4 regions of the Agarivorans sp. QJM3NY_25 genome follow, and region 1 is predicted to be linked to each of the others. Evidence: predicted binding sites of a transcription regulator. Region 1 holds the regulator's gene; each other region holds the start of a gene.

Region 1 (7,997 bases):
CCATTGGAGCCTGAAAAATTTATTGAATTAGCCAAGCAATGTGAAGGCTTAGCTTTGAGCAATTCGCAGATTAAGGCCAGTGACGGGGCGAATGTGAATAGTCACTACGGGGTGAAGGTTTATGGAAACAGCCATGGTTTTGTTGAAGGCTATCCAACCAGCCGCCATAGCATTAGTTGCATGTTGATCGCCGGTGATAAAGAGATGCAGCGTGATTACGCCTATAGCGTGGCGCGTGATTTTGCCGATTTAGACAGTATTCAACAACTGGCCGACAAGGCGATTAGTAAAACCTTAGGTCGCCTCGGTAGTCGTAAAATAGCGACTTGTGAGGTGCCGGTGGTGTTTGACCAAGAGGTCGCGAGTGGCTTATTTGGCCACCTCGTGGGGGCGATTAGTGGTGGTAATTTGTATCGCCGTTCGTCTTTTTTACTCGATAGTTTGGGCAGTCAGCTGTTCCCTAGTTGGTTGTCGATCTACGAGGACCCTTTTATTAAAAAAGGCTTATCAAGTACTCCTTTTGATAGCGAAGGCGTGGCCCCGAAAGCGACCCATATTATTGCTGATGGGCGTTTAGAGAGCTATTTGTTAACCAGCTACTCGGCACGTAAACTGGGCATGCAAAGTACCGGTCATGCTGGTGGGATCCATAATTGGTTAGTGCAGCACAGTGGGATCAATCGGGCTGATTTGCTGAAGCAAATGGGAACCGGTTTATTGGTGACAGAGCTGATGGGCCAAGGCGTTAATTTGGTCACCGGTGATTATTCTCGAGGCGCGGCTGGTTATTGGGTTGAAAATGGTGAAATTGCTTTTCCGGTACATGAGATTACGGTAGCCAGTACCTTGCCAGAGATGTTTGCCAATATAGTTGCCATTGCGGATGACTTCGATAAAGAAAGCTCAATTCAAACCGGTTCAATATTGATTTCTTCGATGAAGATTGCGGGTAGCTAGTACTTGTTACTCTTTCAGCGTCTATTTCTGTTTAAGATAAGCATTTTAACAGCGGCCTGTGGTATGCCGCTTTGTTTTCTCCGAAAATACAGCTCAAGCTTGCTTCAAAGATAAATTTTTCGTCAGCGCTTAGGCAGATTGATATTTAGTAGGAGCTGCGATTTAGATACTCCTGCCTTAAGCTAATACTAAGGTGGCCATACCTAAAAAGGAGAACAAGCCCATCACATCGGTGATGGTGGTTAAGGCCATTCCCCCCGCTAAAGCGGGGTCGATATTAAATTTTTTCATTAATAAGGGAATACTAACCCCGGCTAATCCGGCTAAGGACATATTAATGAACATCGCCCCAGCGATGATAATGCCTAAAGTCCAGTCACCTTTCCATAGGGTGATCACTACCGAAATAACACTCGCCCAAATTAAGCCATTTAACATACCGATTGCGGCTTCCTTACCGATCAACCAGCGAGAGTTGCCCTCGCCAATGTGGCCCACCGCAAGCCCCCGGATCACGAGCGCTAAAGTTTGATTACCAGCGATGCCACCCATACTAGGAACAATAGTCATTAAGATCGCTAGCGTTGCCAATTGTTCAATCGTTGATTCAAACATATTGCTAATCGACGCTGCAATTAAAGCCGTACAAAGATTAACCGCTAGCCAGACGGTGCGCCGTTGAGTACTTTTTAAGACCGGGGCGAAGGTATCCTCGTCATCGTCCATCCCCGCCATCCCCATCATCGAGTGTTCCGCATGCTCACGAATAATATCCACCACATCATCGATGGTAATTCGGCCTAACAAGCGCCCTTGTTCATCAACTACTGGGGCAGATATCCAGTCGTGGCGTTCAAACAGGGAAGCCACGTCATCTTCATCCATGGCGACCGGTATGGTTTCGGCATTACTATCCATTACCTCTCTGACGTTGACGCTTGGATTAACGGTGAGCAAGGTTGATAGTGGGATATCGCCGAGTAGTAAATCATTCTCATCGACAACATAAAGTGCATCCGTTGCCTCAGGAAGTTCGCCCCTAAGCCGCAAATAGCGCAATACAACATCAATACTGACATCTGCCCGCAGGGTGATGGTGTCGGTATTCATGATACTGCCAGCGGTGTCTTCTGGATAAGCGAGCGCAGCTTCGACTCGATGGCGGTCTTGGCCATCCATTTGCGACAACACCTCTTGATAGACACTATCGGGTAGGCTGCGAAGCACGTAGGCGATATCATCGGTGTCCATTCCCTCGGTCGCTGCAGCAAGGGTTTCGGGGGCCATTAATTGGAGTACCCCTTCCATCACATCTTCGTTTAATTCTTCGAGGATCTCACCGTGCTTTTCCGGATCGGTGAGTTGCCATAATACTTTTCGACCTGCGGGAGGGCTAGATTCTAATAGTAGAGCGACATCACAAGGCGGCATCTGATGAAGCATTCGCCTAACATGCACAAACATACCACTATCGAGCGCTTGGTTTAGCTCCTGTAGGCGTTTGTGTTGATTAGGATTTAACTCCATCTCTTCAGGCATAAGCGGTCCTTATAGTCGTGTAAAGATTAAACCACGCTTTTAGAGCGGGTGAACCTGTCGCGGATGGTACAAAGGTTTTCAGCGGAACCCTTTGGGTAACATGTGTCACAGTTTACGGCTTGAGTACCTGCATCAGTGCTGTTTCTACGCGATAGGCTCTGCCTTGTCCGCTACGATATAAATATTCACTAAAAATGCAACAGGACTTAGTGTAGCAGTTGCATCAATAAATTCGCGTTATTCCTCGTCGAAGTTTGCTTCAACGAGTTGTTGTATGGCATCGAGAGCAGCCTCTGCATCGTTACCTTCAGAGATTATCGTGAGGGTATTGCCTTGAGCGCTTGCCAACACCAGCAATCCCATCACGCTGGCAGCCGAAGCGGTTTTTTTCCCGTCAATAATACTTACTTCAGCTTCAAATTCTTGTACCAATTCGACCAGTTTGGTGGCTGGGCGAGCGTGTAAGCCCAGTTTGTTTTTTACGACGACTTGTCTAGTGAGTTTCAAGTTTATGTTCCAAAGTTCGATGGCGCCGCTGCACCTTACGTTTTTGACTAAAGTGTTCAGCCAGTTGTTCGGCGACATAAACACTACGATGTTGTCCGCCAGTACAACCAATTGCGATGGTCAGATAGGCGCGATTATTGGCTTCTAAATGCGGCAGCCAAGATCCTAATAAATCAGCGATTTGCTGGATGTACTGCTCTACAAGAGGCTGCTTGGCTAAATAATCTTTAACCGCTTGATCGAGACCGCATAAAGGTCGTAGTTCTTCTTGCCAGTGCGGGTTCGGTAAAAAGCGAGCATCAAATAGGTAATCGGCATCATTGGGTACGCCATTTTTAAAGCCAAAGGACTCAAACACCATAATTAATTGCTGCTGTTGTTCTCCGGTCACTCGCGATCGAATGAGCTGACTCAATTCATGTACGGATAAACGCGAGGTATCTATTCTTAGGTCAGCATTGCGAGAAATGGGGGCGAGCAGGGCGGTTTCAGATTCTATGGCCTTGGCTAGAGACATGTCGTTTTGACTCAGTGGATGAACCCGCCGAGTTTCACTGTAGCGGCGGATCAGCGCATCATCTTTCGCGTCGAGAAAAATACTTAATAGGTTAAGCTCAGAGCCTTCATCGCGAATTAGTTGACCGATGGGTGAGGGTTCATCAGGTAAATTTCGCACATCAATGCTAATGGCGACTTTGGTGTACTGTCTTTTTAGGTGTTCAATTAAAGGACGCCATAATACGACTGGTAAATTGTCGACACAGTAATAACCTAAATCTTCTAATACTCGTAGTGCGACCGTTTTACCTGAACCGGAGCGCCCGCTAACGATAATCAGTTCCATGATAACCCCTAATAACGATTAGAGTCTTAGGCTATCATGATCGTGTATAATTCGTCATCACTTTGTGCTGTACGAAGTTGTTTGCATATTTGCTTATCGTTAAGTTTTTCAGCAACTTGAGCGAGAGTATTTAGATGTTGTTGACATTGGTCTTCGGGAACCAGTAAGGCAAATATTAAATCAACGGCTTGATTGTCAATGGCGTCAAAGGAAATCGCCGGAGTACAGCGTAATAATACTGCGGTCGCATGGTATTGATTGCCTATTCTACCGTGAGGGATCGCGATGCCTTGGCCAATGCCAGTACTGCCCATGCGTTCACGATTTAATAAACTTTCAAATATACTTTTAGATGTGGTGTCGAGTTGCTTCGCAACTAGTTCACTGATCAATTCCAATGCTCGTTTTTTTGACGAACATTGGACTGCACTTTGGGTGCAGTCCAAGCTTAGTACTTTATCTATTTGCATTACTATGACTAATGTTTGGTGAGTTTTTCTTTATGCTTAATGACTTGGCGATCGAGCTTATCGATGAGGCTATCGATGGCCGCGTACATATCAGCGTGTTCTGAAGTGGCGAATAATTCACCACCATTTAGGTGTATAGTGGCTTCGGCAATCTGATTCAGTTTTTCGACATTGAGAATAACATGGACATTATTAATTTGGTCGAATCGTCGTTGTAGCTTAGTAAACTTAGTGTGGACATATTCTCTCAAAGACTCAGTGATTTCTACGTGGTGTCCAGTAAGGTTAATTTGCATAGATGTCGTCCCCTTTATAGTGGCCTTTAAATAAGGCTCTTACGTTGGTTAGAAGGTGGAATAGCCAATGACTCACGATATTTAGCTATCGTACGCCTAGCCACCTTGATGCCTTGATCTGCCAAAATATCAGCGATTTTACTATCGCTGAGTGGTTTACTGGTATTCTCGGCAGCAACCAGTTTCTTAATTAATGCACGAATGGCTGTTGAGGAGCATTCTCCTCCACCATCGGTAGCCACATGGCTAGAGAAAAAGTATTTGAGTTCGAAGATCCCGCGAGGGGTATGCATGAATTTTTGAGTCGTGACCCTAGAGATCGTGGATTCATGCATTTCAACCGCTTCGGCAACATCATTCAATACCATCGGTTTCATGGCTTCTTCACCATATTCAAAGAAAGCTTGTTGGTGATGCACGATGCAATTAGAGACTTTCAGTAGGGTTTCGTTACGGCTTTCAATACTCTTGATGAACCATTTTGCTTCTTGCAGATGGCTGCGAATAAACTGGGTATCGTTGGCGTTGGTCGAGGTTTTAGTCATCGATGCATAATGTGAATTGATGCGTAGTTTTGGCATCGCGTCAGGATTGAGTTCAACCACCCAGCGACCTTGACGTTTAATCACCGAGACATCGGGAATTACGTATTGGGCTTGATTTGGTTCGACGGCATTACCAGGTCTTGGCTCTAAGGTGTGAATCAGCCGCATCACTTCGCGTAGCTGCTCCTCTTTTAACTTGGTTTTACGGGCCAATAAACGAAAATCTCGATTTGCTAATACGTCAATATGATTCGATACGATGTCTTTCGCTTCATTCAGCCAAGGTGTTTGTTCGCTGAAACGACTTAATTGGATGAGTAAGCATTCCTGTAGAGAGCGGGCAGCAATACCAACTGGATCGAAGTGCTGAATACGTTTAAGTACTGCTTCAATTTCATCTAACTCGACATCTAAATCATTATTTTCAATCGAACGTAGTCCCTCAAGTAATTGCTCACAATCTTGGGTCAGGTAACCTGATTGGTCGACTGCGTCGATGATGGCGAGGGCGATAGCTTGGTCTATTTCACTAAAAGGCGTGAGGCGCATTTGCCAGAGCAAGTGATCTTGTAAGGAGTCAACGGTTTCACCTTGAAACAACATGTCGTTGTCATCACTGCTGCTACCGGATGAAGAGCTGGCAGGAGCCGAGCTCGCGCTGTAAATGTCATCCCAAGTTGAGTCAACCGGAAGATCGTCTGCGACGGTATCTTGACTAATCGCATCGCCAGTTTCCATCTGGCTGCTATCGATCTCCGTTTGGCTATTGTTTGCATCACTATTTTGCTCGCTGGCTGATTTAAATTCAGCCGAGTCTGCGTCATTTGCTTGCGCTTCATCTGCTTCTAGCAGAGGATTACTCTCCAAAGCTTCTTGGATTTCCTGCTGCAGATCCAGCGTCGAAAGCTGGAGTAAGCGTATGGCCTGTTGTAACTGGGGGGTCATGGTTAATTGCTGACCAAGACGCAACTGCAAAGATGCTTTCATTAATTACCGCTGTTCCTTCTTTTTATTATCGCGTTTGAGGACATACTTTAACTATAGCTTGAATTGTTCACCGAGATAAACTCGTTTCACATGCTCATTTTTAAGTATCTCCTCAGGTTTTCCTGAGGCTATCAGTTCGCCTTGGCTAACGATATAGGCGTGCTCACAAACATCTAGTGTTTCTCTTACATTGTGGTCGGTGATCAATACACCCAGACCGCGATCACGAAGATGTTCAATGATTTTTTTTATATCGATAACAGAAATAGGATCCACGCCTGCGAAGGGTTCGTCAAGCAAAATAAACTTAGGTGCGGCAGCTAGAGCGCGGGCAATTTCTACTCGGCGACGTTCACCGCCCGACAGACTCATGCCTAAATTCTTGCGAATATGACCAATATGAAACTCTTCAAGTAAGTCATCGAGCGCGCCCATTTGTTGTTGTTTATCGAGGTCTTTACGTGTTTCTAAGACCGCTAAAATATTCTTTTCTACCGAGAGGCGACGAAAGATAGATGCTTCTTGCGGTAGGTAACCTATGCCTTTGCGAGCCCGGGTATGCATGGCGGTACTTGACAGATCTTCGTTGTCAATTAGGATCCGCCCTTGGTCCCTTGGGACTAAACCAACCACCATATAAAAAGTGGTGGTTTTTCCAGCGCCATTGGGCCCTAATAAACCGACAATTTTTCCAGTTTCAACATTGAGACTCACGTTTTTAACGACCTTGCGCCCCTTGTAACTTTTGGCAAGGTTTTCTGCAATTAAGGTACTCATGGTTGAGGCGTGGCCTTGGGGGCAACTTTGTTGAGTTGTTGGGGTAAGAAAATGGTGGTCACCCGACTGTTTTGGTCGCCCTGAGCAACCATTTCTTGTTTGTTAATGCTGTATTTAATCATTTGACCTTTGACTAAGCTTTCTTCTTGCTTCAGCAGTGCATTGTTAGTAAGCGTAAGCGTTTGAGTCTTCAAATCGTAACGCACTTCGTTCGCCTCTGCTTCAATGGGCTTACCATTATCTAAGAGCTGATAGAAGGTGGCTGGTTTGCCTTTTGCTATCATCACTTCGCTGCCTTTTTGCTCACTTCCGATAACGCTCAGTTCTTCGGCGCGCATTTTTATCGAGCCTTGAGTCACGACGACATTATTATAAAAAGTGACGCGATTTTCTTTGATATTAACCTGTTGACGGTCGGCATCGACGACAATTTGTTTATTGAAGTCGTCTTCAAGCGCTTGAGCCCCCCAACTGATGAGTAACAGGCTTGCTAAAAAGGCTAATTTATTCTTGTGGATTGTGGTAAACCGCTTCGATATCATTTAATAAAGTCACTATTTCATTGGCTAAATCACCGTTCATTCCGCGTCCATATAATTCGTAGGATGGGCCATAAACGGTAACGAGTTTATCACTATGCATGGTTTCGTTTTGCAGGTCGATTTCCAAGCTGTCTGTAATTAAGTCACGAACGTATTTGCTGCGACTCAAGTTTTTAATTACTACATTGTCATTTAACATGACCGTGTGTTGCTGCTGTACTGTAGCTTGATCGGCCACGATTTGCCATACAGGTTGTTTGGGATCGGGATATACCAAGATTTTTGGTTGGCTGAAAGTGGTGTGCTTGAGTTGCTCAAAATACGCCATCTGTTCGGCATAAATACGATAGCGGGGCCTTCCCTGTTCGCCAAAACTAACACTGTATAGCTGTTCGGCAATAAAATTGGGTTTATTGATTTCGCGAGTTTCGGTCAGTTGTTGGGTATCTGACGGGCTGAGCTGCCAAAGCACCAAAGCCACCATAAATAAAACCGCAAAAAACCAAGTGGGTTTATTCATATACTCATGCCCT
Region 2 (7,997 bases), 1.1 Mb from region 1:
ACGACCGGTTTGCTTAACTCAGTCGGAAGATCCGCCGGTAATACTTCTTGACCACTGGCCATCACCGTAAGCCAGCGGCAAACATTCTCGAGTTGTCTTACATTACCTGGCCAAGCGAGTTGCATCATGAACCTTTGGGTATCTTTGTGTAAGGATTTACTCTCTACATTTAGTTCTTTGGCGGCCTGGCTTAAGAAGTGTTTGGCGAGTGATGGAATGTCTTCACGACGTTCACCCAGAGATGGTAAGTGAATTCGAATCACGTTGAGGCGATGGAATAAATCTTCACGGAAGTCGCCTTCGGTCACTTTCTTCTCTAGGTTCTGGTGGGTTGCCGCAATGATCCGTACATCCACTTGAACAGGTGAATGGCCTCCGACCCGATAAAACTGTCCATCCGCTAATACCCGTAATAAACGAGTCTGAATATCGAGAGGCATGTCACCAATTTCATCTAGAAATAGGGTACCGCCGTTGGCTTGTTCGAAGCGTCCATGACGAATATTGTTAGCACCCGTAAATGCCCCTTTTTCGTGGCCAAATAGTTCAGATTCGATTAAATCTTTAGGGATCGCGGCCATGTTTAAGGCAATAAAGCTGCCATTTGCGCGGGGGCTGTGTTTGTGCAGTGCATGGGCAACCAGCTCTTTACCGGTCCCCGATTGACCGTTAATCAAAACTGAAATGCTAGAGCGGGATAGGCGTCCAATCGCCCGAAACACTTCTTGCATCGCAGGTGCTTCACCAATAATTTCTGGTGCGGGAGAACTGGGTTTGCTACTGACTTTATTACCTTTTTGCTCGCGGGAAACGGCAACGGCCCGTTCGGTTAAGGCGACTGCTTCATCAATGTCGAAGGGTTTGGGTAAGTATTCGAATGCGCCCCGTTGATAGGCATTTACCGCACTATCGAGATCGGAGTGGGCGGTCATAATAATCACCGGCATTTCTGGAAAATGGGTCTGGGTTTTTTCGAGTAAACTTAAACCATCCATGCCTGGCATTCTAATATCAGAAATAACCACATCGGGCTGCTCGTAATCGAGCTGCTGTAGCATCAATTCTCCATCGGCAAAGCTTAAGCAGTCGTAGCCCGCAGTTTTTAATGCTTTTTCCAACACCCATCTGATAGAGCTGTCGTCATCAACTACCCATACTGTTGCTGCCATCTTAGTACATCCTTAACGTCTTAGGGGAAGATGAATGGTAAACTCGGTGTGACCCGGCCAACTTGCGCATTCAATCTTGCCTTTATGTTGATTGATTAAATTTTGTGCGATTGATAAGCCCAAACCAGTACCGCCTTCTCGTCCCGTGACCATAGGGTAAAATAGGGTGTCGAGAAGTTCGGTTGGTATGCCTGGGCCGTTATCGATGATTTTAATTTCTGCTGCTAATCTGAAGCGCCGGCCCGCAATGGTGGCTTGGTGCGCGGTTCTGGTGATGATATTGATGGTTCCGCCTGCAGAGCCAAGCGCTTGAATTGCATTCTGTACAATATTGAGAAAAGCCTGCAGTAATTGTTCGTGGTCCATTTCAAAATCGGGAATACTTGGGTCGTAATCACGATCGATGGTGATCCCCTCGGGGAGTTCGAAGCCAACTAATTGGCGTACTTTTTCTAATACCGAATGCACATTGTGTAATTCGTGTTGACCGGGACGCTGTGGCCCGAGTAAACGATCAACCAGTTTTCGTAATCGATCCGCTTGCTCGATGATAATGCCAGTGAACTCTTTCAGTTCTGGATTTACCAGTTCTTTTTCCAATAGCTGTGCTGCGCCCCGTAATCCACCTAGTGGATTTTTTATCTCGTGAGCTAAACCGCGCACCAATTCCTTGGCCGCTTGTTGCTGAGCGTGTTGATAAAGTTCCTGTGAGATTTTCTTTTGTTGGCCAATGGCACGCATTTCTAACATTAAGCGATAGGAATGTTGCTCTTGTAATCGGGTCGCCGAGAGCTCGACCAAGGCATGATGGTTATCAAACACCAAGGTGACTTCGTTGTCGGTAAAGCTTTGACCAACCCCGCAGATGCTGCCTAACTTACTTAGGTCTAGTGAGCTGTGTTTAATTTGTAAAGTCAGTGGTTCGTTGATCAGCCGTTTCGCACTTTGCCCGAGTAATTGCTCGGCCGAAGCATTCACATATTGGATATTGAGTTCAGCATCGAGCAACACAATCGCTGTTACCTGATTTTCAAGTACCAAGCGCTCTAGCCCAGAAATCTTCAACACAACTCTCTCCTGAATGGGTAGCACCACTTTGGTGCCTCTGCACTAATTTTAACGCTAAAAAGCAGAGAATGAGAACTTAGCTTCCCCCTGCTGTAGTGCTTACGCTGCCTGATGTTTTAGCACGGTGCAAAAATATGGTTATTGTTTCGGATGATGCAATAAGCTTGCCCGAACTATCGACTAGCTGCACTTGAATTGTGTGGGCGCCTCGATCAATGTTGGTGAGTTGAAAATGAGCTTGTTTAGATAACTGGCCTTGAGGCAGCTGATCGAGCACTAATTTGTAGCTCATGCTGTTATTTGGTGCGGGGGAGGTAGCGGCTTTGATGGTTATTTTACCTTGATTATCCCTGATTGTTTGTTCATTCAGTGGCTGGCTGATATTTAATTGATATTTGATGGTTTTTTCAGCTTTCTTGACTGCTGCCCGAGGGCTTACCAGTGGCCCTTGAGTTGCTGGAGGGACGGGGTTGACCTCTAATTGAGTGGCACCCGCTTGCGGCTGATCGGAGAAGTGAGTGACACCTTGTGCATCCACCCATTGGTAGACGGTGTTGTTTGCTTGGGCGCTGAACAATATGCAGTGCATCGCTAAAAAGATCGTTAAATATTTACCCATCTTTATTTCCTCTGAGCTAATTAATTAAGGTGGGCAAGATTTACATGAAAAGCAATAAAAAAACCCGCTTAAAAGCGGGTTTTTGAAGCGATTTAACGTTTTGTTTATACGCTGTAGTACAATTCGAACTCAACTGGGTGAGTTGTCATGTTAATGCGTTCAACGTCTGCAGCTTTCAATGCGATGTAAGAATCGATGTAATCATCACTGAATACGCCACCGGCAGTTAAGAATTCGCGGTCAGCATCTAGATTCTTCAGTGCGTCTTCTAACGAAGTTGCAACTTGTGGAATGGCTGCAGCTTCTTCTGCTGGTAGGTCGTACAAATCTTTATCCATAGCATCGCCAGGGTGGATCTTGTTCTTGATCCCGTCAAGGCCAGCCATCAACATGGCAGAGAATGCTAAGTATGGGTTGGCTGATGGGTCAGGGAAGCGAACTTCGATACGACGTGCTTTTGGAGATGGAACCACTGGGATACGAATTGACGCAGAACGGTTACGTGCTGAGTAAGCTAGCATTACCGGGGCTTCAAAACCAGGGACCAAACGTTTGTACGAGTTAGTCGAAGCGTTCGCAAAAGCATTGATTGCTTTCGCGTGTTTGATGATACCGCCAATGTAGAACAATGCAGTTTCAGATAGGCCACCGTATAGGTCACCAGCAAACAAGTTTTCGCCGTCTTTCCAAATAGATTGGTGAACGTGCATACCGCTACCGTTATCACCAACAACAGGCTTAGGCATAAAGGTTGCTGTTTTACCGTAAGCGTGAGCAACGTTGTGGACAACATATTTAAGAACTTGAGTTTCATCGGCTTTTTCAACAATTGAGTTGAATAAAGTTGCGATTTCGTTTTGACCAGCGGTTGCTACTTCGTGGTGATGCGCTTCAACCGTTTGGCCCATTTCTTCAAGTACTAAACACATTGCAGAACGTAGGTCTTGTGAAGAATCGACAGGGGCAACTGGGAAGTAACCACCTTTCACTCCAGGACGGTGACCAGTGTTACCATCTTCGAAGTGCTTGTCTGAGTTCCAAGATGCTTCATCAGCATCAATTTTGTACATAGAACCTGACATGTCAGTTTTGTATTTAACATCATCAAACAGGAAGAACTCTGGTTCTGGACCAAAATAAGCTGCATCTGCAACGCCAGTAGAGCGCATGTAAGCTTCAGCGCGCTTAGCAACTGAACGTGGGTCACGGTCGTAACCTTGCATCGTTGCGGGTTCAAGAATATCACAACGAAGGTTCAGAGTGTTTTCTTCAGTGAAAGGGTCTAATACGGCAGTAGATGCATCTGGCATCAAAACCATGTCAGATTCGTTAATGCCTTTCCAGCCAGAAATAGAAGAACCATCAAACATTTTACCGTCGGTGAAGAAATCTTCGTCAACCTGGTGAGATGGGATAGATACGTGTTGCTCTTTACCTTTAGTATCAGTAAAGCGTAAGTCAACGAATTTAACTTCTTGCTCTTTAAGCAAAGCTAAAACTTCTGCAGACATGTTTTTAACCTCCGGTGTCATCAAAATTGATGGTTCAAACGATTTAGTAGTATTTATGACGAATTAACGTTGTTGTGTTGCTTCAAGCTAAAATTGTGCCAACACATAAGGCCTTGATATATATGGTGGTACTACGACTAGGCATCAAATTAGTGCAAACTAACGCACCTTATTGGTGCTATCTTTGTCCATATTGGTGCATGAGCTTTTGAGCAGATCAATCATACCCTAATTGCTAGTTAGAAAAACCGTGATCAACTTAAAACTATGAGAATTTGTCGTTTATATGTACAATAGCCCACTTTTTGATTTTACCTCATTATATAAAGGGCTAAACGCCGTGCTAGATAAGTTAAGAAACATCGCCATTATTGCTCACGTCGACCATGGGAAAACTACCCTGGTAGACAAGCTATTGCAGCAATCAGGAACTCTAACTACCCGTGGCGATGCTGAAGAGCGAGTCATGGACTCTAACGATATTGAAAAAGAGCGTGGTATTACGATTCTTGCAAAGAATACTGCTATCGAATGGCATGATTACCATATCAATATCGTAGATACTCCTGGACACGCCGACTTTGGCGGCGAAGTAGAACGTGTGATGTCAATGGCTGATTCGGTCTTGCTGTTGGTTGACGCACAAGAAGGCCCAATGCCGCAAACCCGCTTTGTGACTCAAAAAGCTTTTGCTCAAGGCCTGAAGCCAATTTTGGTGATCAATAAAATCGATAAGCCTGGCGCTCGTCCTGATTGGGTGATGGATCAAGTATTTGATTTATTCGATAACCTCGGTGCCACTGATGACCAATTAGACTTTAAAGTTGTTTACGCATCAGCTATCAATGGTTGGGCGACAATGGATTTAGATAATCCATCAGACAATATGGAACCACTGTTCCAAGCGATTGTAGATAACGTTGCACCTCCAGCCGCTGATCCAAACGGCGATTTCCAAATGCAAATCTCTCAGTTGGATTACAACTCTTATGTCGGTGTGATTGGTGTTGGCCGTATTACCCGCGGCAGTGTTGTGCCAAACCAGCAAGTGACCATTATTGGTGCTGATGGTAAGAAACGTAACGGTAAAATAGGCCTCGTGCTAAATTACCTCGGTCTTGAGCGTAAAGAAACTTCTCTCGCGGAAGCGGGTAACATTATTGCTATTACTGGTTTAGGCGAGTTAAAAATCTCTGACACCATTTGTGATACCAATAATGTAGAAGCTTTAACTCCTTTAAGCGTAGATGAACCAACGGTGAATATGACCTTCCAAGTGAACAACTCTCCGTTTGCTGGTAAAGAAGGTAAGTTTGTGACCTCTCGAAATATTTTAGAGCGTTTACAAAAGGAAATGGTGCATAACGTTGCATTACGTGTTGAAGAAATGGATGACCCAGATAAGTTCCGCGTATCAGGCCGTGGTGAGCTTCATCTGGGGATCTTGATTGAAAACATGCGTCGTGAAGGCTTTGAACTTGCAGTATCACGTCCAGAAGTAATTCTACGTACCGTTGACGGTCAACTAGAAGAACCCTATGAAACAGTGACCATTGATGTTGAAGAAGCGCATCAAGGCAGTGTTATGGAGCAAATGGGCATTCGTAAGGGTGACCTTACAGATATGGCACCAGACGGCAAAGGCCGTGTTCGCATGGACTTCCTAATGCCAAGCCGTGGTTTGATGGGTTTCCAAACTGAATTCATGACACTCACTTCGGGTTCTGGTTTGATTTATCATACTTTCGAGTGTTACGGTCCACACAAAGGCGGCACCATTGGTCAACGTCAAAATGGCGTATTAATCTCCAATGCTACCGGTAAAGCACTGACTTACTCGTTGTTTAACTTACAAGACCGAGGTCGTTTGTTTGCTAAACATGCTGACGAAGTATACGAAGGTCAGATTGTTGGGATCCATACCCGTGAAAACGACCTAACGGTAAACTGTTTGAAAGGTAAGCAGCTCACCAACGTTCGTTCTTCTGGTACCGATGAAGCTCAAACCCTTACGCCGCCGATCGTGTTAACTCTAGAGCAAGCTTTAGAATTTATTGATGATGATGAACTGGTTGAAGTAACGCCAGAGAGTATTCGTATTCGTAAGCGCCATCTTACTGAAAACGATCGTAAGCGTGCAGCTCGGCCACCAAAAGCGCCATAAGCTGTGCTTATGACTTAAAAATTAACAAAGGCAGCGCAAGCTGCCTTTGTTGTTTCTGGAGCCGATTAAATGCAAATACCTGTTGTATACCAATCTAACTCATTATCTGTTCACTCTTACTGGGCTCAATCACCGCTAACTGCGTGATGTATTTTGTGATTAGAGCCATTAATTACTGCGCTTCATGTCTGGTTATCTGCGGATTTATTCAGCGCAACAAGTTGAGCATATAATTAATCAGCTTGGTATTACTCAAAGCAGGGGACTCACCACGTGTAATAAGTTCTCGATGAGGCGTCGGTAAAGAGGGCGTTTACGCCAGGCGATAGGGTCAATTTGGCTGCTCTGATCTAGATAAGTTCGTACAGTCTGATATAAGTTTTGAGCATATTGATGATCATCGATGATGCTGGTGACTTCAAAGTTTAACCAAAGGCTGCGCATGTCTAAGTTTACGCTGCCCACCAGAGCTACTTGTTGGTCGATAAGCAAGCTTTTGGTATGTAACAATCCTCCTTTGAAGCGGTAAATTTTAACGCCAGCATCTAATAATTGCTGGTAAAATGAATGACTGGCATAGCGAACTAAGAAAGAATTATTTCGTGCAGGTAAAATTAGCACCACTTCTACACCGCGATTAGCTGCGCTAACCAAGGCCATTTGTAGACTTTCGTCGGGAACAAAATAGGGGCTGGTCAATATAATTTGCTGTTGTGCGACATACAAAGAAGTTAGCAGCAGTTGGATGATATGGTCTCCAAAGATGCCCGGTCCCGAAGGCATAATTTGCATTGACTGCTGCCCCTTAACTGCAAATGAGGCTTCAAAACTGATGGCCTCAATTAATGGCGTATCGGTTTCCATCTCAAGATCGTAGGCCACCACCGCTTGTAGGTTGATGGCAGCAGGGCCTTCGACCCGTAGCATCAAGTCGACCCATAGCCCAAAGCCACTGGTTTGCTGAAATAATCGAGGATCCACCAAATTCATTGAACCGGTATAAGCGATTTTCTGATCGAAAGCGGCAATTTTTCGGTGCAAACGTAAGTCGACACGTTGCAGTAACATCCGTATCGGATTGGCGTGCAGCGCTTCCACAACATTGACCCCCGCTTGTGCCAGTTGCTGTCGTTTCACGGAACGAAGAAACTGCCGAGAGCCGACCGAGTCGGCGAGCAGGTAAACGCTGAGTCCTCGGCTTGCTGCAGCGGCTAATGCATCCAGTAAGGGGTCCACTAAACCGCCCTCCTGCACAATGTAAAATTCAAAATAAATACTTTGTTGTGCTTGAGAGGCATCTTCGGTGAGTCGTCGTAAAGTCTCCAGCGAGTCATCTAAATTGGTGAGTTGATTGCCGCCTAGGATCGGTAGGCCTAGCAGTCGTCGGGTGAGTCGATTGAGTGGCTCTGCTTGGGCAGAGCAGGCATGCTCCTGCACATAAGGAGAGCGACTAAATTGATGGATGC
Region 3 (7,997 bases), 1.5 Mb from region 1:
ATGCAATTAGCACTTATCGACGCTGGTTAGATAACTCTCCATTATCGTTAGCGGCTTATATTAAGAACATTAATGTATTAGAGGCTAATAATAAGCTAAATGAAGCTGTGGCGTTGAGCAACAGAGCAGTCAAAGTATTTAAAAATAATCAAAAAATGATTTTTTTAAATTCGGTATTGTTGCTTAAAACAGGCAATGCTGCGGCAAGCCAAGAGGCCTTAAATAGCCTCGCCCCAAACCAGTTGAAAACCTTAGCCGCGATTCAACAACAAGGTTATATTTATCTTACCCAAGAAAACTTGCCTTTAGCGATTAAGACTTTTGAAGACTTATATAGCAAGCACCCCAGCATGCAAACCGCAAATCGTTTAATTCAAACTTACAAAGACGCCAATCAACCCGAGCGTGCTGTTGCATTTGTAGAAAAAACACTGTCTGAGCATGGTGAAGCCGCACAACCATTACAGCTGCAATTAGCAGAATTACAAATGAGTTTAAACCCTCAGCAAGCTTTGCAAAGTTACCAGAAGATCATCAGTAAGGAGCCTGAAAACATCATTGCCTTGAATAACCTCGCGTGGGTATATCATGCGCAACAAGACAACCAACAAGCTTTAAAATACGCCAAACAAGTCTATCAACTCAAACCTGAACTCGCCCAGATTAAAGACACTTATGGCTATATGTTGCTTAAAGCGGGTCAAGCAGAAAAAGCCACCGAAATTCTGGCAGAAAGCTATCAACAGCAAGCCAATAACGAAATTGGCGTTCATTATGTTGAAGCGCTGATTGCGAGTAACAAACATAGTCAGGCGAGAACCTTGTTGAATAGTTTAATCGATCTCGATCCGGCCTTGCTGAATAAAAAAGCTGAGCTAGAAGCTCAGCTAAAATAACCATCTGACCAATGGTGAGAAAGCTTGCAGTTATTGCGGTAGGTACAAGCCCTTCGCAGGAGAATAAACAAAACCTTTTCTCATCATTAGGCTATTGTCTGATTTTGGTTTTGCTTTGAAGTTTGATGAATACATTTTTTTAATGTATTCATCATCATCATCATTTTTTCTGGCGGCCAGACAACCCTTGGCTACTTCTTTGTCAATATTCATCATCAGTTTTTGAAAACCAACCGGCAAGCTTCGCATCAGCATCGACGCACTAATATAGTAAGGCGCTCGCAAACCATGGTAGTCGATAGCGGCCCCCAGCTGCTCAAACTTGATCCCTAAAAAGCTCATACTGCGTGCTAAACGAGGTTCCATCATGACAAACGCATGATGTGTGCCGGAGCGTACTGCAAGCGAAGCTATCGACAAATATAAACCTATCGCCAAAAATGGAAAACAGCGTAGCTCTTCTTCTGAGTAGGTTTGTTCATTAATGGCACCCGCTGCCGCGCCTTCAAAATTATCCGCTTTACGACGACGAAACTGAGGTCGTACCGCTAAACGAGAGATCTCACATATTTCAGAGCGTTCAAATTGATCCGGATGGAATTTCGCGCCTTCAATTGCCTGCGCGCAGTATTTCTCGATAGGAAGTAATTCATCTTTATGACTTGGGGATACAATCCGCACACAACCTGCAAAATCCGCACTGGGTTTATGTTGGATCAAACAGAACCGAGAATATTCATCAAACTCATCTTGCTCCATCCCATCGTCTCGAATTGGCTCAAAGTTTAGTTCTTCACAATAAACATCATGACGGATCCTAAACGCTTCATGCACAATATCGGGACGATAAGCAACCACAGGACGCAGATACTCGGCAAAATGTTGAGCAATTAACTTTGCTTCTCGTTTCACTAGCAGTGAAATACCACTTCTCACCATCGGCCCAATCACCGGATAGCTTGCCAAATTTTTTATGTATTTATTACGAATCATAAGGCACTCTCAAAGCTTTCGATCTAAAGCAACCCACTCACTCGCCAGAGTTAAAAGCAGCTAAATAATATCAATGACAAGGACTCAAAAACAAAAAAGCGCAGTACTGGGCTGCGCTTTTAATATCAACTAATGACGCTAACTCTTAGCGACGTTTTTATTAAGCCTTAAGCACGGCGGCGCAAACCAGCCAAACCTAATAAACCTAAACCAAATATAGCTAAGGTACCAGGTTCTGTCACTTCTCTGGCTGAGATAGCAAATGCAGCTTCAAGAGTATTGGTATCATCTTCTTCAGTTAAGAAACCAATACAGGTTTTACCTTCTGGACAATCGACATTCTCAACGAATGTTAGACCTAACAAACGAGTTGTTAAGGTGTATTCATAATCGTCTAAGCCGTCTACAGGGATGGTGAAGCTATTGCTTAAGAAAATCGCATCACCTTCCTGAGTGAAAGAAACACTGTCGTCTAATACAATGGTAAATAAATCGGCACAACCAGCCTCATTGATACCAACTGCACCATCTAAAGTGTCGCCATATTCACATACGCCGCCAGTAGGGTGGTTGTAGGTTTCTTCAAATTGAATTTCAAATTGTAGCGTTGGTCCAGCCGTTGGAGGCAACACCACTGGAGATGTTGGGCCTAAAAACAAACCATCGAATAAGGTCGCCGATACCAAAGTATCACCCGTTACACCCCAGTTTTCATGGGTTAAACCAGTACCTTCAGAGAAAGCTAGAGCACCAACACCATTCACTACACTGGTGGTTACCGAGCCAGTTTTAGCATCGTCAACGATTAAAGAGCTTTGCAATTCGTTAGGGTTAACCTCTTTATAAGGTTGACCCCAAGCCAATGTTTTAGGAAGCTCACCACCAAAGAGTGTATCAAAGTCATCTAAGGTAGCACCTGAAGCGTTAATCCCTGTTGCGTCGCCAGCTTCTGAGACATAATCAGTGCCGAAACCCGCGTCGTTTAAGTAATCCCAATCCGTGATTAAAACAGCATTTGCCGAAAGGCTTGAAACACCTAAAGCTAATGCCATACCAGTCAATTTTAATTTATTCATATTGCCCGTCCATTTGGTCATCGCAGAGTTAAATACAAGTATATCAATGCAACTCAAATGCCAACTTAAAAAACGATTAGAAAACAATAATTTAAATAAAATGACATCCGTTTTCATGAGCAATATGTAAAATTTACTGACACCTCTAATCAAGCAACGACTCCCGCTATATTTCAGCGAATAGTTGCTAAGCCCTCAATTTAAAACCACTTTTTTCGCAATCTTAAACACCAACCGTTGCAAAGGGTTCCGATTGCCCATTGGCCGCCAGGTTTTTTTAAAACGATTCCGGTAAGCATCAAAATGTAAACCATGGGGAGCGGTGACTAAATCACCTCGTTTTAAAAGGATTTTTAATACATAAGTCGCCGCCACGCCTGCACACAACTTCACTGCCATCGGCGTCGACGGTCCTTTCTTCGCGTGAAAATCGGCCTTACTTGGATCGACTAAATAAGGGCGCTGCAACATTGCGGGAGACAAACCAATTAAAAACTTAATATATTGCTCATTTTCATCTTGGCAATCTTCAAAACGGAAATACTCTTCGTAATTCATACCACCAGGCATGAAACACAAAAATGCACAGCCCATACCGAGGGGGGCAGCGGTCACCAAAGGGATGTTTTTCTCTAGGCACTTCTGAAAAACTAACTTACGTGCCGATAGGGCAAAAAAATCGAGGCTATCAACATAAACATCCACCCCCTCTAAAAACTGGTCAACATTATGCTCAAATACACCCTCAGGAAAACTACAGATCTCGGCTTCGGGATTAATATCTAGGCAAACACTTTCCATCACCTTGACTTTATCTTGCCCAACGGTAGACATGAATGCGCCCGCTTGGCGGTTAAAGTTATGCACTTCATATTCATCAAAATCTGAAATATTAAATTTACCGACACCTAAACGCGCCAAGGTAACAATATGTTCGCTACCCACCCCACCGGCCCCAGCGATGGCCACCCGCTTCCCGCGTAATAGTTGCTGTTCATCGTCGGTAAGCCACCCTATGTTGCGCGAAAATGCATCTTCGTAATTGAAACTCATCATTATTCATCCCTGTTATAACGTTTTTATCACAACACTTTATTTGATGTTCTTTTCATACTAGCTTGCCCTAGCCTAGAGTAAAAATTAATATGAGGCAGCATTTCAAGGAATAACTCTATATGCGGCTCATTCCAGTCATCGTAAGTCTTATCATCTTGGCGCTATACAGTAGCACCGCATCAAGCCAACTTGCCGATACCATTGAGCAGATCAAGCCCTCGGTGGTCGGCGTGGGAACGTTCAACAAATTAAACTCACCAAGAGCCACCTTACGTGGTACCGGATTTGCCGTTAGCGGCAATGTCATCGCGACCAATGCCCATGTCATTCCCAAAACCTTAAATCAACAACAAAAAGAACGCTTAGTGGTATTTGTTGGCCAAGGTCGGTCTCCCCAACTAAGGTACGCAACCTTGCTGGCAAGTAATCAACAGCACGACCTCGCACTCCTGAAAATTGAAGGAGAACCCTTAAGGCCAATGCGCGTGTCAAACCAAACGGTAAGGGAAGGCGAGCGATATGCCTTTACCGGTTTTCCTATCGGGGCAGTACTTGGACTTTATCCTGTCACTCACCGCGGTATCATTTCCAGTATTACTCCGGTCGTGATACCTGCGCGTTCAGCTCGAGAATTAAACCCTGCTCAACTCAAAAGATTGAAAGCGCCCTATAATGTCTATCAGCTCGACGCTACTGCCTATCCAGGGAATAGCGGAAGTCCGCTATACCACCCAGATACGGGCGAAGTCATAGGCATCATCAACAAAGTATTTGTCAAAACAACTAAAGAAGCGGTATTAAGTAACCCCAGTGCAATCAGTTACGCGATACCCGTGAAATACTTGAAGCAACTATTAGCAACCGTCAAACCACAGTAAAGCAACATGCTATAGCCAGCGGGCCTTTAAAGAGCCTGATCAGAATCAGTGATGGCCTGTTCAACCATGGCCAGAAGCGCCATGCTCAAGTTAGAGATGTAAATCTCGCAGGGAAGTCGTAGCTGCTATATTCAACTTCTTACACTGAACCATGAATAATTCAGCACAAGCGAAGGCATCACTGGCGGCGGAGTGAGAAGCGTAGTCAGGTAAACCGTAGTGACGACGCAAATCATTCAGCTGAAAACTCTTATGTGCACCAGTTCTCCCCGAATAACTGAGTTTCTTTTCAATCGCTAAAGTATCAATGATATACAAAGGACAGTGTTCAATGCCAAGGTATTGTTTAAAGTAAGCATCTATAAAATTTCGTTCAATGCAAGCGCCATGCACCAATAACACCTTACCTGATAAAGCTTGAAATAACAGACTAATACCTTCTTCTAAAGGTAGCCCCCCATCAAGCATTTGCGGAGTAATCTGGTTTACTCTTGCACTATCCGCTTTTATGTATTGCCCGTGCGCAATGAACACCTCTTGCGCTTCAGCGATTTCTATCTGAGCAAGACTCATCGGCACCAGACCGATACTCAAAATTCGGTCTTCTTGAGGATCAACCCCTGTGGTTTCAAAATCTAAAGCCAAAAACTGAAGTGAGTTAAATGCAGCCGTAAGCGCGGGCAAAGGCGTCGATAAATATTGGCGGATCCCAAGTGACCACGTGGGATCTGCAAGCATCGCTAAACGTTGCGCTTCTGGGGACAGTTTTTTAGCAAAGGTTCTTTTCAGCGTCTTAAACATGGTTTTTCGCTCACGCCTTAATAAACCGCAATTTGGCTACACTTTGTAGCTCACTGATGATTTTAAAGGCCTCTTTAAGATGTTTTCGTTCGAAACTGCTAAATAAAGCAGGCGCAATATGATTATTCGGCTCTTTACCTGCCTTTATCGCGTGCATCTGGTGAATAAAACGAACTTGCGAAATAAAATGATAAGCGCCAATAATGTTGTCACAACTATCCTGAGAAAGCGTGCCTTGTTCCGCAGCATAGCGAAAACGTTCCTCGGTTCCGGTCAGCGATCCTCCCGCAGCGAGACTGAATATACGGGCTAAATCGATAATCAGGTTCAAGGCAAATTTCTTAATATTTAAAGTATTACTATGCTCTCCGCCCTTTTCCAGGACCAAATTATTGAAAATCCCTAACGGAGGTTGGGTATCAACTGCGTCTTTGACTAAGGCAGGAATAAAATTACGGCTCTGCTGAATACACTGATGTAAATACTGCTGCATTTTATCAACCAATTCATGCTCGCCATAGATCGCACGAACTTCTAAAAAGACGCTAATACTCAATAATTTGTTGTATTCTGGGCTAGCCACCCACTTTTGATAATAGGCTTTCCATCGGCTTAAGGGCTGGCACCATTGAGCGGTAGCCGCCATATACTTACCATCACACAATGGATAACCACAGGCAGCTAAACCATTGCATACCTTCATCGCAAGATGCTGAAAGTAAACTCTATCAGCGGCACTAATCTCATCGGCCAGGACAATGGCGCTATCTTGATCGGATAACATATGGACTTCATTTCTGGCATGCGAGCCTGCCACCACCCATGCGTATGCCACTGGCGGAGGACCAAGTAGTTCCTCACAGAGTTGAATTAAACGACGCGTAAAAGCATCCATAATCATCGACATCACGCGCCCTTGAATTTCGGCGCTAACCCCACTGTCAACCAAAGACTCAAAAATCGACAAGCGCTCGTCTTTTAAGGTGGCCAACGAACCCACCGAACTGGCATATTTTATTTTTTCAATTAAAAATAACGCTTGAGTACGGTGATTATGTACCAAGTGAGAGGTGGTAAGTAAACCCACCACCTTTTGACCTTTTAATACAGGCAAGCAACGAATGTGATACTGCAACATCAAAGAAATGGCTTGGATCACCTTATCATCACTCTGGATCAGCGTCGGCTGTGGCGTCATCACTTGCTGGATAGGTAAGCTGCGGTCAATCCCCGTAGCAACCACACTACGGGTCATATCGCGATCCGTCACCAAACCCACAATGTCGTCGCCCTGCTTGACCACTGCGCAAGAGCTACGCTGCTCACCGCACATGACACGAGCGACTTCTTGGATCGGGGTATCGGCGTCGACAATCGCAATGTTTTTACTCGCAACTTCTCCCACCGAACGGAAGAACAGACCATTATCCTCTTTACGGGAATAATCCACCGCCGAACTCAAACGAACTAAAGCTTGCGTGGCAAAATAATTCTCGCACTCTGGATATTCTTGACAGATCCGCTGTAGCTGCTGATGAGGAATTAAGTAAAGTAAGGAATCCTCAATGGCAACCGCACGATAACCATCTTCTGCTTTATCTAAAGGGCCTAAGAAAGTAAAACCAAACTGATCTTCTTTGCCCAAACGAGCACGTAATTCGCCGTCTTTCAGACGTTGCTCGATCGCCCCGGTGCGAATAATATATAAGTAACGTTGTTCACATTGAGCGCTAAACTGTATCTCTTCACCTTGAGTTAAGTAACTCACCTTCACTGAATTAGCTAAGCTATCCACCAGAGCCGTTGGTAGGCGATCAAAAGGATCGAGCTTCACGAGAAAATCAAAAACATTGATAGTAAGGGAGGTACCCATTTTAAACCCATTAAAAATGAAACAGCGTTTTACATACTAAGTTGGCACAAAAAAAACAGCCCGTAGGCTGCGGATTTTAGCTTGGATAATGCTGATAACCCAGTTGCTCAGAAATATTCTTGCCGGCCTTATGTAATAAGCCGACATAATAAGACATGCGCTTTTCATCGAAACGGATGGTCGGGAAAGAGATAGAAATACCTGCAATCACGTTACCAAAACGATCGAATATAGGGGCTGCAATACAACGGAGTCCAGGTTCTTGCTCTTCGTTATCTTCCGCATAGTGCTGCTGTCTAACCACTTGCAGTTCCGCCAGTAGCTGTTCTGTATTTTCTAAAGTCTTATCAGTATGTTTAATAAACTCCACACCAGTAAGAACTTCACGGACAAAGCTCTCTTCACGCCCGGCCAACAATACTTT
Region 4 (7,997 bases), 430 kb from region 1:
GACCCCAGGGAGCTTTAAACCCCTCACCGATATGGTGGGTGGCGGTCACTTTTGTTTAAAGAAGGGCCACTGGACCGACGATACCTCGATGGCTCTGTGCCTCGGACATAGCTTACTGGAAAGTGAGGGGTTTGACCCAGGCGATCAAATGCAGCGCTACTGCAATTGGCTGGATAAAGGCTACATGAGTAGTATTGGTGTTTGCTTTGATGTAGGGGTGACGGTCTCCTCCGCCCTGCGCCGTTATCAAAAAACCGGCCAAGTCTTTGCTGGCTCCAAGGCACGCTGGAGCTCTGGCAATGGTTCGATCATGCGCCTAGCGCCGATCCCGATTTTTTACCAGCAACAGCCACTTGCAGCGGTTCATTATGGCGGCGAAAGCTCACGCACCACTCATGCCTCACCGCTATGCATCGATGCCTGTCGCTATTTATCGCTGCTATTACTGAGCTTGATTGAAGGTGGCGACAAACAGAGTTTTCATCACATCGCCTACACCCCACAAAGCGATGAAATAAGCCGCATCAAGGCGGGTGAGTTTCTCGAAAAACCTTACGCTGCGCTCACCGGCAGTGGCTATGTGATTGAGAGCCTCGAATCGGCACTGTGGTGTTTTATCAATAGTGACGATTTTGAATCCTGCGTGCTGGCGGCGGCCAACTTGGGCAACGATGCCGATACCACCGCCGCCATTGCCGGTCAGTTAGCTGGGGCTTATTACGGCCATCAAAATATTCGTCAGGACTGGCGGCAGGCCTTGCATCAACACCAACAGATTGCCAGCTTGGCCGATGGGCTGTTCGCGGCTTCACAAAACCAGCCAGAACACGTCATCGCAGCCCGATGAATTCGCAGCTCTACAGCCCCAGCGCCAGCGAAACGCAGTTATTGCAGCAGATCTGCCTGCCGCTGAATCATTGCAATCTGCCTTCCTGGTTACTGGCCAGTTTGGCCTATCAGCAACAGCCGATCCCCTTGCAACTGGATTTAATTAGCACCTGGTATCCAAAATTATTTACGGGTGTAAAGCGGGCCGAAACTGCCGAACAACGCGCCGCACAGTTTAAAGACTTTATGAATTTTCGCTTTAACTTAGCGCAGGGGCGCAGCCAAGCAAACCCAAACCACCAACCTCCGCCGCGGCCGAAGGTCAACTATCGACGGCTATTGCTGGGGTGGTTATTTGACTCCGATAATCAACAGGGGGCGGCGTGGCGCAGCTGGGTGGAGTCACGCTTTGGCCTGCTCACTTGTTTTCACCATGAAACGCTGGCCGATCCGGACGGCCCGGCCTATTTGCGCTTTCGCCAACAGTGTAGCCAAGCGACCTACAATACCAATGAACTCTATGACCAGTTGGATCTACTCTACTGCTTTTGCCAACAGGAGCTGCGGCTGCGTCACCCCAATGGCGAGCACCTCAGCCTCTATCGAGGTTGCACCGCCTTGCCGGAATATAACCTCGAAGGACGAGCGGTAAAACTGTTCAATAACCTCAGCTCCTTCACCGCCGATCCCGAGGCGGCATTACGCTTCGGCTCAAAAGTGTTTGCGGTGCAGGTGCCTTTGAGCAAAATCGTCTGTTTCGAGTCGCTACTGCCCCGCAGCCTGCAAGGCGAGCAAGAATTCATGGTCTTGGGTGGCTTATATCGCGTCGAACCTTTCAAGTTTTAAAGACCAGCAGTTGACAGAATATCAATGAGTGATGCACGTTGGTCTAAGTATATTGCTATTTGGAGCATTCAATGATTAAAACCAAACAATTAAAACTAAGAAAACCCGATACAAACGACATCGACATTATTGCAGAGATTTTATCTTGTCCGCTGCAAACTAAATATCTTCCTCACGAAAAACCATATTCAACACAACAACAACGCAGTTATCTAGAAAATCGAATACAGCATTGGCAAGAGCATCAATTTGGAACCTTTATTATTGAACTTACCCATCAAGCCTCTAAAAAAATCGGCTTTATCGGCTTTGAATATGCACCGAACCCAGCGTTTATCGATATCCGAATGGGCCTGGTCCATGCCTGCGGGGGTTATGGTTATGCGACTGAATCGGCACATGCAGTCCTAAAATGGGCTTTTAATCAAAACATAGCCAATGCGCTCTATGGGGTTGCTGTACAAGAAAATATTGCCTCCCAACGCGTGCTTACAAAGATCGGAATGAAACCCGTGCAAGACGTAGATCTATACCATCGACCGGGTCTGATCAACTTTGTCATTGAGTCGCCAAAGTCATAACACCATCATCAAATCCACCTGAAATGAACTCACAGAGGACCCAGACAAGCATGCAAATAGTCACCGCAGAAAAACAAGAAAAGGAACAAAATATTCAGCGCCACACTCTCAAATTGATAATTCGGTAAAATATGAGTCAACGCCTCCGAACAGAGCAGATTTTGTATTAACTAGAGATGAGAAACAGCAATTCCCATCCAATGAAGCAAAGCTCTCTGACCGCGAGGCCATAATCTACATTCATAAACTGATTCAATATAATTGCTTGTTAACGACACTTCGAGGCAGCAACTAAGCATTTGTTTTTAATCCGAATATTACTAGTGTTGAGCGCTAACAGGTGAATCACATTATCAATACTCAAATTTGCAAAATAGCAAATGATAAACACAACCATTGGGCCATCTGAAGGCGTTTAATACTCGCCTCAAAAAGTGCGGCCAGTCCACCGCCAAACCGTTCGAAATGGCACTAAAAAAGCCCCATGCAAGGCATGGGGCTGTTCACAGGCGCACAGGAAAATAGCTAAAGCTGATTTTAGATGCAATTACGGCGGCGCGATAACACCACAAAGCCTAAGCCAAGGGCAAATAAAATAGAACTCGAACCTTCACTCACCGTCGCAGGAATTTGCGGCTCTTGCCAGTTAAAGCCGGTATTGTGGAATTCTCTGGCACCGGTGAAACTCTCTGCCGCAACACTGCCATCAAACACTGCACCACCAACCAAATCGGCATCCATTGCCAATACCGCGCCGACAAAGGCGATACTGTTAAAATCGATAGTTTCTGCTTCGTAGAAGTTCCACAAAATATTCGCCGCGCCAATGTTCAGGCCATCATCTAAGATCCCAAAACCGCTGGTAAGGTTGACCCCTCCGGCTACCGATACCGCAGAGCCGGCTACGTTAATAACCACCGTTTTAGCCGAGCCAGCCGCTAATGACAAAGAGTTATTTTGGGCAAACACCTCACTGAAGTTGACATTAAATACCGCCATATCATCGCTACCACTATAAGACAAGTGACTAGCGCTAAAGCTACCATTTGCAGTTAAACCGGAAAAATATGCGGAATCGGCACGTAGTTGCGACTCAAGACCAGCCATATTACTGGCCATGGCAGCTTGCTCGCCTGCCGTCACTTTTTGCACACTGGAGCCGCCACCATTTAGGTTTACGTTGCTCACATTTAAGTTGCCACCGTAAGTCAGGCTGCCAGCATTCAGGTTAATATTCGAAGCATTGATATTGCCTGCAACTGTAACCGTATCTTCAAAAGGGACGGTGGTTTCACGAATCGCAAAAGTTGGCGATTGCCCAGCGGCATTTAAGTCACCACCAATAATGGTTCGTCCTTCGACTTCTCCACCTTGGTAGTTATAGTCACCAGTGAGGATTAAATTGTAATCACTTAAAGGCGTTGCTTGGCTAGCAGCTGAGTACAATAAGGCAACACCGATCACTGCTGCTTGGCCAAATTTTTCATAAAACATATAACTTTTCCTGATACTGCTAAGTCGCCTAAATTTATTCTATGTTTTCAAAGTGAAACCGTGATAAGCGATGGTTTCTCGACCGCTCAGTCCGCGCATCAAAGGCAAAAATTAAGCCAACAAGTAAATAACCATTTAATTCAATGTCTTATAAATAGGTAAATAAAAGTGTACATGAGGAATGATGCAAATGTGTAAAAAAACTCGACAACTGCTCAATATTAGCATTTCAGCAACAAGCTTTAGATTCGCCTCATCATACGATACGAGCTTAAGCTTGAATGAATTTGTCAAACCGACTATCCATACATGCACTAATATCTGTCGTCACAAACCGACCGTTGTAAAACAAACTAAAGATGGTTGCCGGAGAAGGACAGTTTTGCGCCTGCTGGCAAGTATCAAGCTTAATAACGGTCAATGGAATATGACGTTTTTCACAACTTTCTCTTAAAGATTGAGTCGCATGATATTCAGCAAAAGGGCAGCGATTAGAGAAATAGACGACACAGCCTTGCGGTACAAGCCCCGGGCTTTTAAGCTGAGCAGCGAAGCTAGGGAGTACCGACTCCTCGTCGAAGGCTAAACAGAGTAAAACGAAGCCATCCGCAGTTTCATCGCACACCACAAAATCCTGTTTAATTAACCATTTGCTATCGCTCATAAAATGATTTTTGTTGCGACCCGCCACCACAACTAAACCTAGTTTGGCCTGCTGCTTGGCATCTTCAATCGCTTGGTTTAAAAGATATAGACCATGCCCATGGCCTTTATATTTTCCCGACACCCAAAAACAACCAAGCGCCAAGTAATTAGGCGCCACGATCGGCAACCATGCGGTTTCGGCAGGACCATATTCAATAAACACCTTTGCCCGTTGATTGAGGCGTTTGAATACATAGCCTTGCTCAAATTGTTGGGTTAACCAGTCTTTTTTTGCCTGATAACTTTGTTGACACTTTTTATCCGAAAATGCACAGCAGATATGCTCAGTTGCAATATTCGACGGACTTAAACTGATGTATTCCACGTTTCAACTCCTTGCTCCTTAACCTTCATCCATTAACTCCAATCAAGCGCTTGGTTCGCCAATAAATAAAATAAAGACCACTTTCTACACAAACGCCACTTTCATGCGCCTTAAAGCCACACATGATAATGGTACTCACTCATAACAAGCGTTTATAAGTTGAGCCATGCAAGAAGCCACGATCTTGTTTGCCAAAAGTGACATACTCACCAGAAATAACCAGAAATAACCAGAAATCTCGATGACACGACTCATTGTGACTATATTGTAAAATAAGCTGATAATGCCCCCCAATTAAAGTAGGTGCCCGATGAAGCAACTGACTGCCCTTATTTTATTTATTTTAAGTACGACCAGTACCACTGGTTACACAGCGCAAACAGAGCGAGTTTACTCTGTGGGGATTGTGCCTCAATTTGAAACCAATAAACTGCATCAAATTTGGCACCCAATACTGCTGCAGCTAACCGCTAAAACAGGCTACAAATTTAAATTGTTGGGCTCCACCTCTATCCCTGATTTCGAGCAAGACTTGGCCGCTGCCAAATACGACTTCGCTTACATGAATCCTTACCACCTGCTGATTGCCAATCAGCAAGCTGGTTATCTTCCTTTAGTTCGCGATCATGGCCGTAAGCTTTATGGCGTATTAGTTGTAAAAAAAGACAGCAATATCACAAGCCCTACACAACTAGATGGCAAGACCTTGGTTTTTCCGTCGCCTAATGCACTGGGCGCATCGCTACTGATGCGACAAGAACTGAAAGACCAATATGACCTCAACTTTAACGCTCGCTATGTCAAAACTCACGACTCTGTTTACCTCAATGTATTATTAGATGAAGCAGACGCAGGCGGTGGAGTGCAAAAAACCCTGAATCGCCAAAAGAAACAATATAAAGAACTACTAAACATCATTCACAGCACCGCAAAAGTAGCGCCTCACCCCTTTACTGCACGACCTCAAGTTCCAATTGAAGTAAGAGAGCGAGTACGTGATGCTTTATTAGAGATGGGCAGCTCAAAAAAAGGGCTGTTACTATTATCCAAGATCCCTATTAACAGTATAGGATCGGCAAACCTAGATGATTATTTACCACTCAAAACAATGGACCTTGAACGTTTCTATGTGGCGCCAAATAAATAGATGAAAATTAATTTAAAGCTCGCGATACCACCTTTGATAGGCCTGATTCTGATAAGCCTGATTATTCAGTTGTACTGGATCCCGCTGCAATTGGAAAACGCCAAGACAGAATATAAGAAACATACTTATGAATTGCTCACTTTGGGAGAATCATCAATTGCCAAGAGCCTACTACAACGAGACTTGGGCGCTTTATACGTTCACCTCGAATATTTAGAAGAAACCTATAAGTCTCGCTGGCAGAACATCGCGCTATATAACTATAACAACAAGCGTTATTACCCCATCGTAAAACCATCGCTAAATGACAAGCAGAGCAAGCAACTAATTCATATTGTTCATGAACTAAGTTCAGGAGAGAAATATCTAGGTCGTATTGAGTTAGACGTAAACTGGAGTGATAAGCGACAAACCGTTATCTCGGATATTAATAAGGTGAGAAACATGGTGATAGGCTTGGTTTTATTAAGCCAACTCATTGCCCTATTAAGCCAATATAAAATTATCTATAGGCCACTTAAAAAGCTCAGCCTCGCCACCCAGAAAGTCGTCGAAGGTGATTTTAGACCGGCACTCCCATCACTAACGGAAGACGAAATTGGCGATCTAAGCAAAGCATTTAAAACCATGGTAGAAGAACTGGCATTCCGTAAAAATGCGCTTGACGAACATGCTATTATTAGCGCCGTAGATCGCTCAGGTCGGATCACCTACGTCAACACCAAGTTTTTACAAATATCCGGTTATTCTGAAGAAGAACTGCTCGGCAAAACTCACCGAGTGATTAAATCAAAAGTTCATTCACCAGAATTTTATAAGAGCATGTGGTCAACCATCACTCAAGGCAAGGTGTGGCAAGGAGAAATTTGTAATTTGACGAAAAACGGTGAGCACTATTGGGTCAGCTCAACCATTGTCCCCTTTTTAAATGAACACGGTGTGCCGCAACGTTATATCTCGTTACGCACCGATATCACCGAGCAAAAATCCGCTGAAGAACGGCTTCGGCACATGGCCAACCATGATGCCCTCACAGGTCTAGCCACTCGACGACTCTGTCGGGAAAAGTTGTCTACCGCCATCGCGATGGCACATCGTCACAAAAAATGCGCAGCTGTTTTATTTATTGACCTCGATGGTTTTAAAACAATCAACGACAGCTATGGTCATGATGCTGGTGATGCAGTGCTGATGAATGTTGGCAAAAGACTTTGCGCCACGGTACGTGAAATGGATACCGTGGCACGGATTGGCGGGGATGAGTTTATGGTGGTATTGAGCGACATTAGCGATCCTGACGATATCAAATTAATTGCGCAAAAGCTGATTAACAATTTGAAGGCTCCTTTTCATTTCAACGAGCAGCCTCTTCAGATCGGAGCCAGCATCGGTATCGCACTGTATCCAGACCATGCTCAAGATGCAGAAAGGCTGATTAATCGAGCCGATGAAGCCATGTATACGGTAAAATCTAATGGCAAAAACAATTATGCTTTTGCCGAAAAAGATTCACCGCCTCATACTGAACACCCGCATTGACGCTCAAATTCCCCAGTTATTTTAGTGGGGTATTTGAGCTTGAAGCGAAGCGCTAGAAAGAATAGCCATCCCATAACAGGCGTCGCGACTTTTCTGGATCGCGCTGTTGCTTTGACTGGGCGTCAAAACGCATGCTATAGCGTTGATTAAGCTGATACTGGCTCCAACTAACTTGACCTGTTTTCGCAAAATCAAGCCACTGACGATGCATCGAATCGGCCAGTGATTGTGGTGCATCACTACCAACAAACGCTTTGGCTTGCTCCGTTGCTAAGGTATTGAAAGAGAAAGGAACATCCACAAAATGGGCGGCCCCTAACTGACCTCCAAATGCTTTTGAACGCCAGGAAAAATTATAATGCCAAACTGGATTACCATTGTTGACCAGTGTCTCTGCAATATGTAACGCCGGCATTCTAAAGGTGTAGTCCGATTGAATATCGGCGAAGATATCCCCCTGAGTTGCTTGCCCATCCTCGGAATACACCTGCATTGGTTTTCCCGCTAACTTTAAGTCCCCTAAAAATAGCGA

Evidence for each region. The regulator sigma-54, encoded in region 1, starts transcription at its own class of promoters, with help from an activator protein. The targets are predictions, from matches to a motif close to GTTGGCACGNNNNTNGNNT.
Region 2: glnA (glutamate--ammonia ligase) is a predicted target of sigma-54. The motif match lies at 4,452-4,470, and genes of this name have one in related genera.
Region 3: ACRRSW_RS03235 (THxN family PEP-CTERM protein) is a predicted target of sigma-54. The motif match lies at 3,012-3,030, and genes of this name have one in related genera.
Region 4: ACRRSW_RS21015 (choice-of-anchor A family protein) is a predicted target of sigma-54. The motif match lies at 3,852-3,870, and genes of this name have one in related genera.

What each region holds. Positions count from the first base shown of each region.
Region 1 covers NZ_CP194041.2:4,152,998-4,160,994, reverse strand. The annotation lists gene pmbA (metalloprotease PmbA) at 1-957, shown strand, start outside; gene mgtE (magnesium transporter) at 1,135-2,496, opposite strand; gene ACRRSW_RS18955 (HPr family phosphocarrier protein) at 2,734-3,003, opposite strand; gene rapZ (RNase adapter RapZ) at 2,990-3,847, opposite strand; gene ptsN (PTS IIA-like nitrogen regulatory protein PtsN) at 3,874-4,317, opposite strand; gene hpf (ribosome hibernation promoting factor) at 4,326-4,613, opposite strand; gene ACRRSW_RS18935 (RNA polymerase factor sigma-54) at 4,640-6,145, opposite strand; gene lptB (LPS export ABC transporter ATP-binding protein) at 6,197-6,922, opposite strand; gene lptA (lipopolysaccharide transport periplasmic protein LptA) at 6,919-7,464, opposite strand; gene lptC (LPS export ABC transporter periplasmic protein LptC) at 7,427-7,984, opposite strand; gene kdsC (3-deoxy-manno-octulosonate-8-phosphatase KdsC) at 7,981-7,997, opposite strand, start outside.
Region 2 covers NZ_CP194041.2:281,491-289,487, forward strand. The annotation lists gene glnG (nitrogen regulation protein NR(I)) at 1-1,169, opposite strand, end outside; gene glnL (nitrogen regulation protein NR(II)) at 1,182-2,237, opposite strand; gene ACRRSW_RS01265 (DUF4124 domain-containing protein) at 2,314-2,856, opposite strand; gene glnA (glutamate--ammonia ligase) at 2,961-4,367, opposite strand; gene typA (translational GTPase TypA) at 4,708-6,531, shown strand; gene cls (cardiolipin synthase) at 6,784-7,997, opposite strand, start outside.
Region 3 covers NZ_CP194041.2:704,077-712,073, reverse strand. The annotation lists gene prsT (XrtA/PEP-CTERM system TPR-repeat protein PrsT) at 1-896, shown strand, start outside; gene ACRRSW_RS03240 (PEP-CTERM/exosortase system-associated acyltransferase) at 927-1,889, opposite strand; gene ACRRSW_RS03235 (THxN family PEP-CTERM protein) at 2,057-2,965, opposite strand; gene ACRRSW_RS03230 (ThiF family adenylyltransferase) at 3,161-4,021, opposite strand; gene ACRRSW_RS03225 (S1 family peptidase) at 4,141-4,899, shown strand; gene ACRRSW_RS03220 (exonuclease domain-containing protein) at 4,990-5,700, opposite strand; gene ACRRSW_RS03215 (DUF294 nucleotidyltransferase-like domain-containing protein) at 5,711-7,573, opposite strand; gene kdgR (DNA-binding transcriptional regulator KdgR) at 7,650-7,997, opposite strand, start outside.
Region 4 covers NZ_CP194041.2:4,578,929-4,586,925, forward strand. The annotation lists gene ACRRSW_RS21000 (ADP-ribosylglycohydrolase family protein) at 1-847, shown strand, start outside; gene ACRRSW_RS21005 (NAD(+)--dinitrogen-reductase ADP-D-ribosyltransferase) at 844-1,674, shown strand; gene ACRRSW_RS21010 (GNAT family N-acetyltransferase) at 1,746-2,255, shown strand; gene ACRRSW_RS21015 (choice-of-anchor A family protein) at 2,793-3,749, opposite strand; gene ACRRSW_RS21020 (GNAT family N-acetyltransferase) at 4,021-4,779, opposite strand; gene ACRRSW_RS21025 (phosphate/phosphite/phosphonate ABC transporter substrate-binding protein) at 5,090-5,926, shown strand; gene ACRRSW_RS21030 (diguanylate cyclase domain-containing protein) at 5,927-7,465, shown strand; gene ACRRSW_RS21035 (carboxylesterase/lipase family protein) at 7,518-7,997, opposite strand, start outside.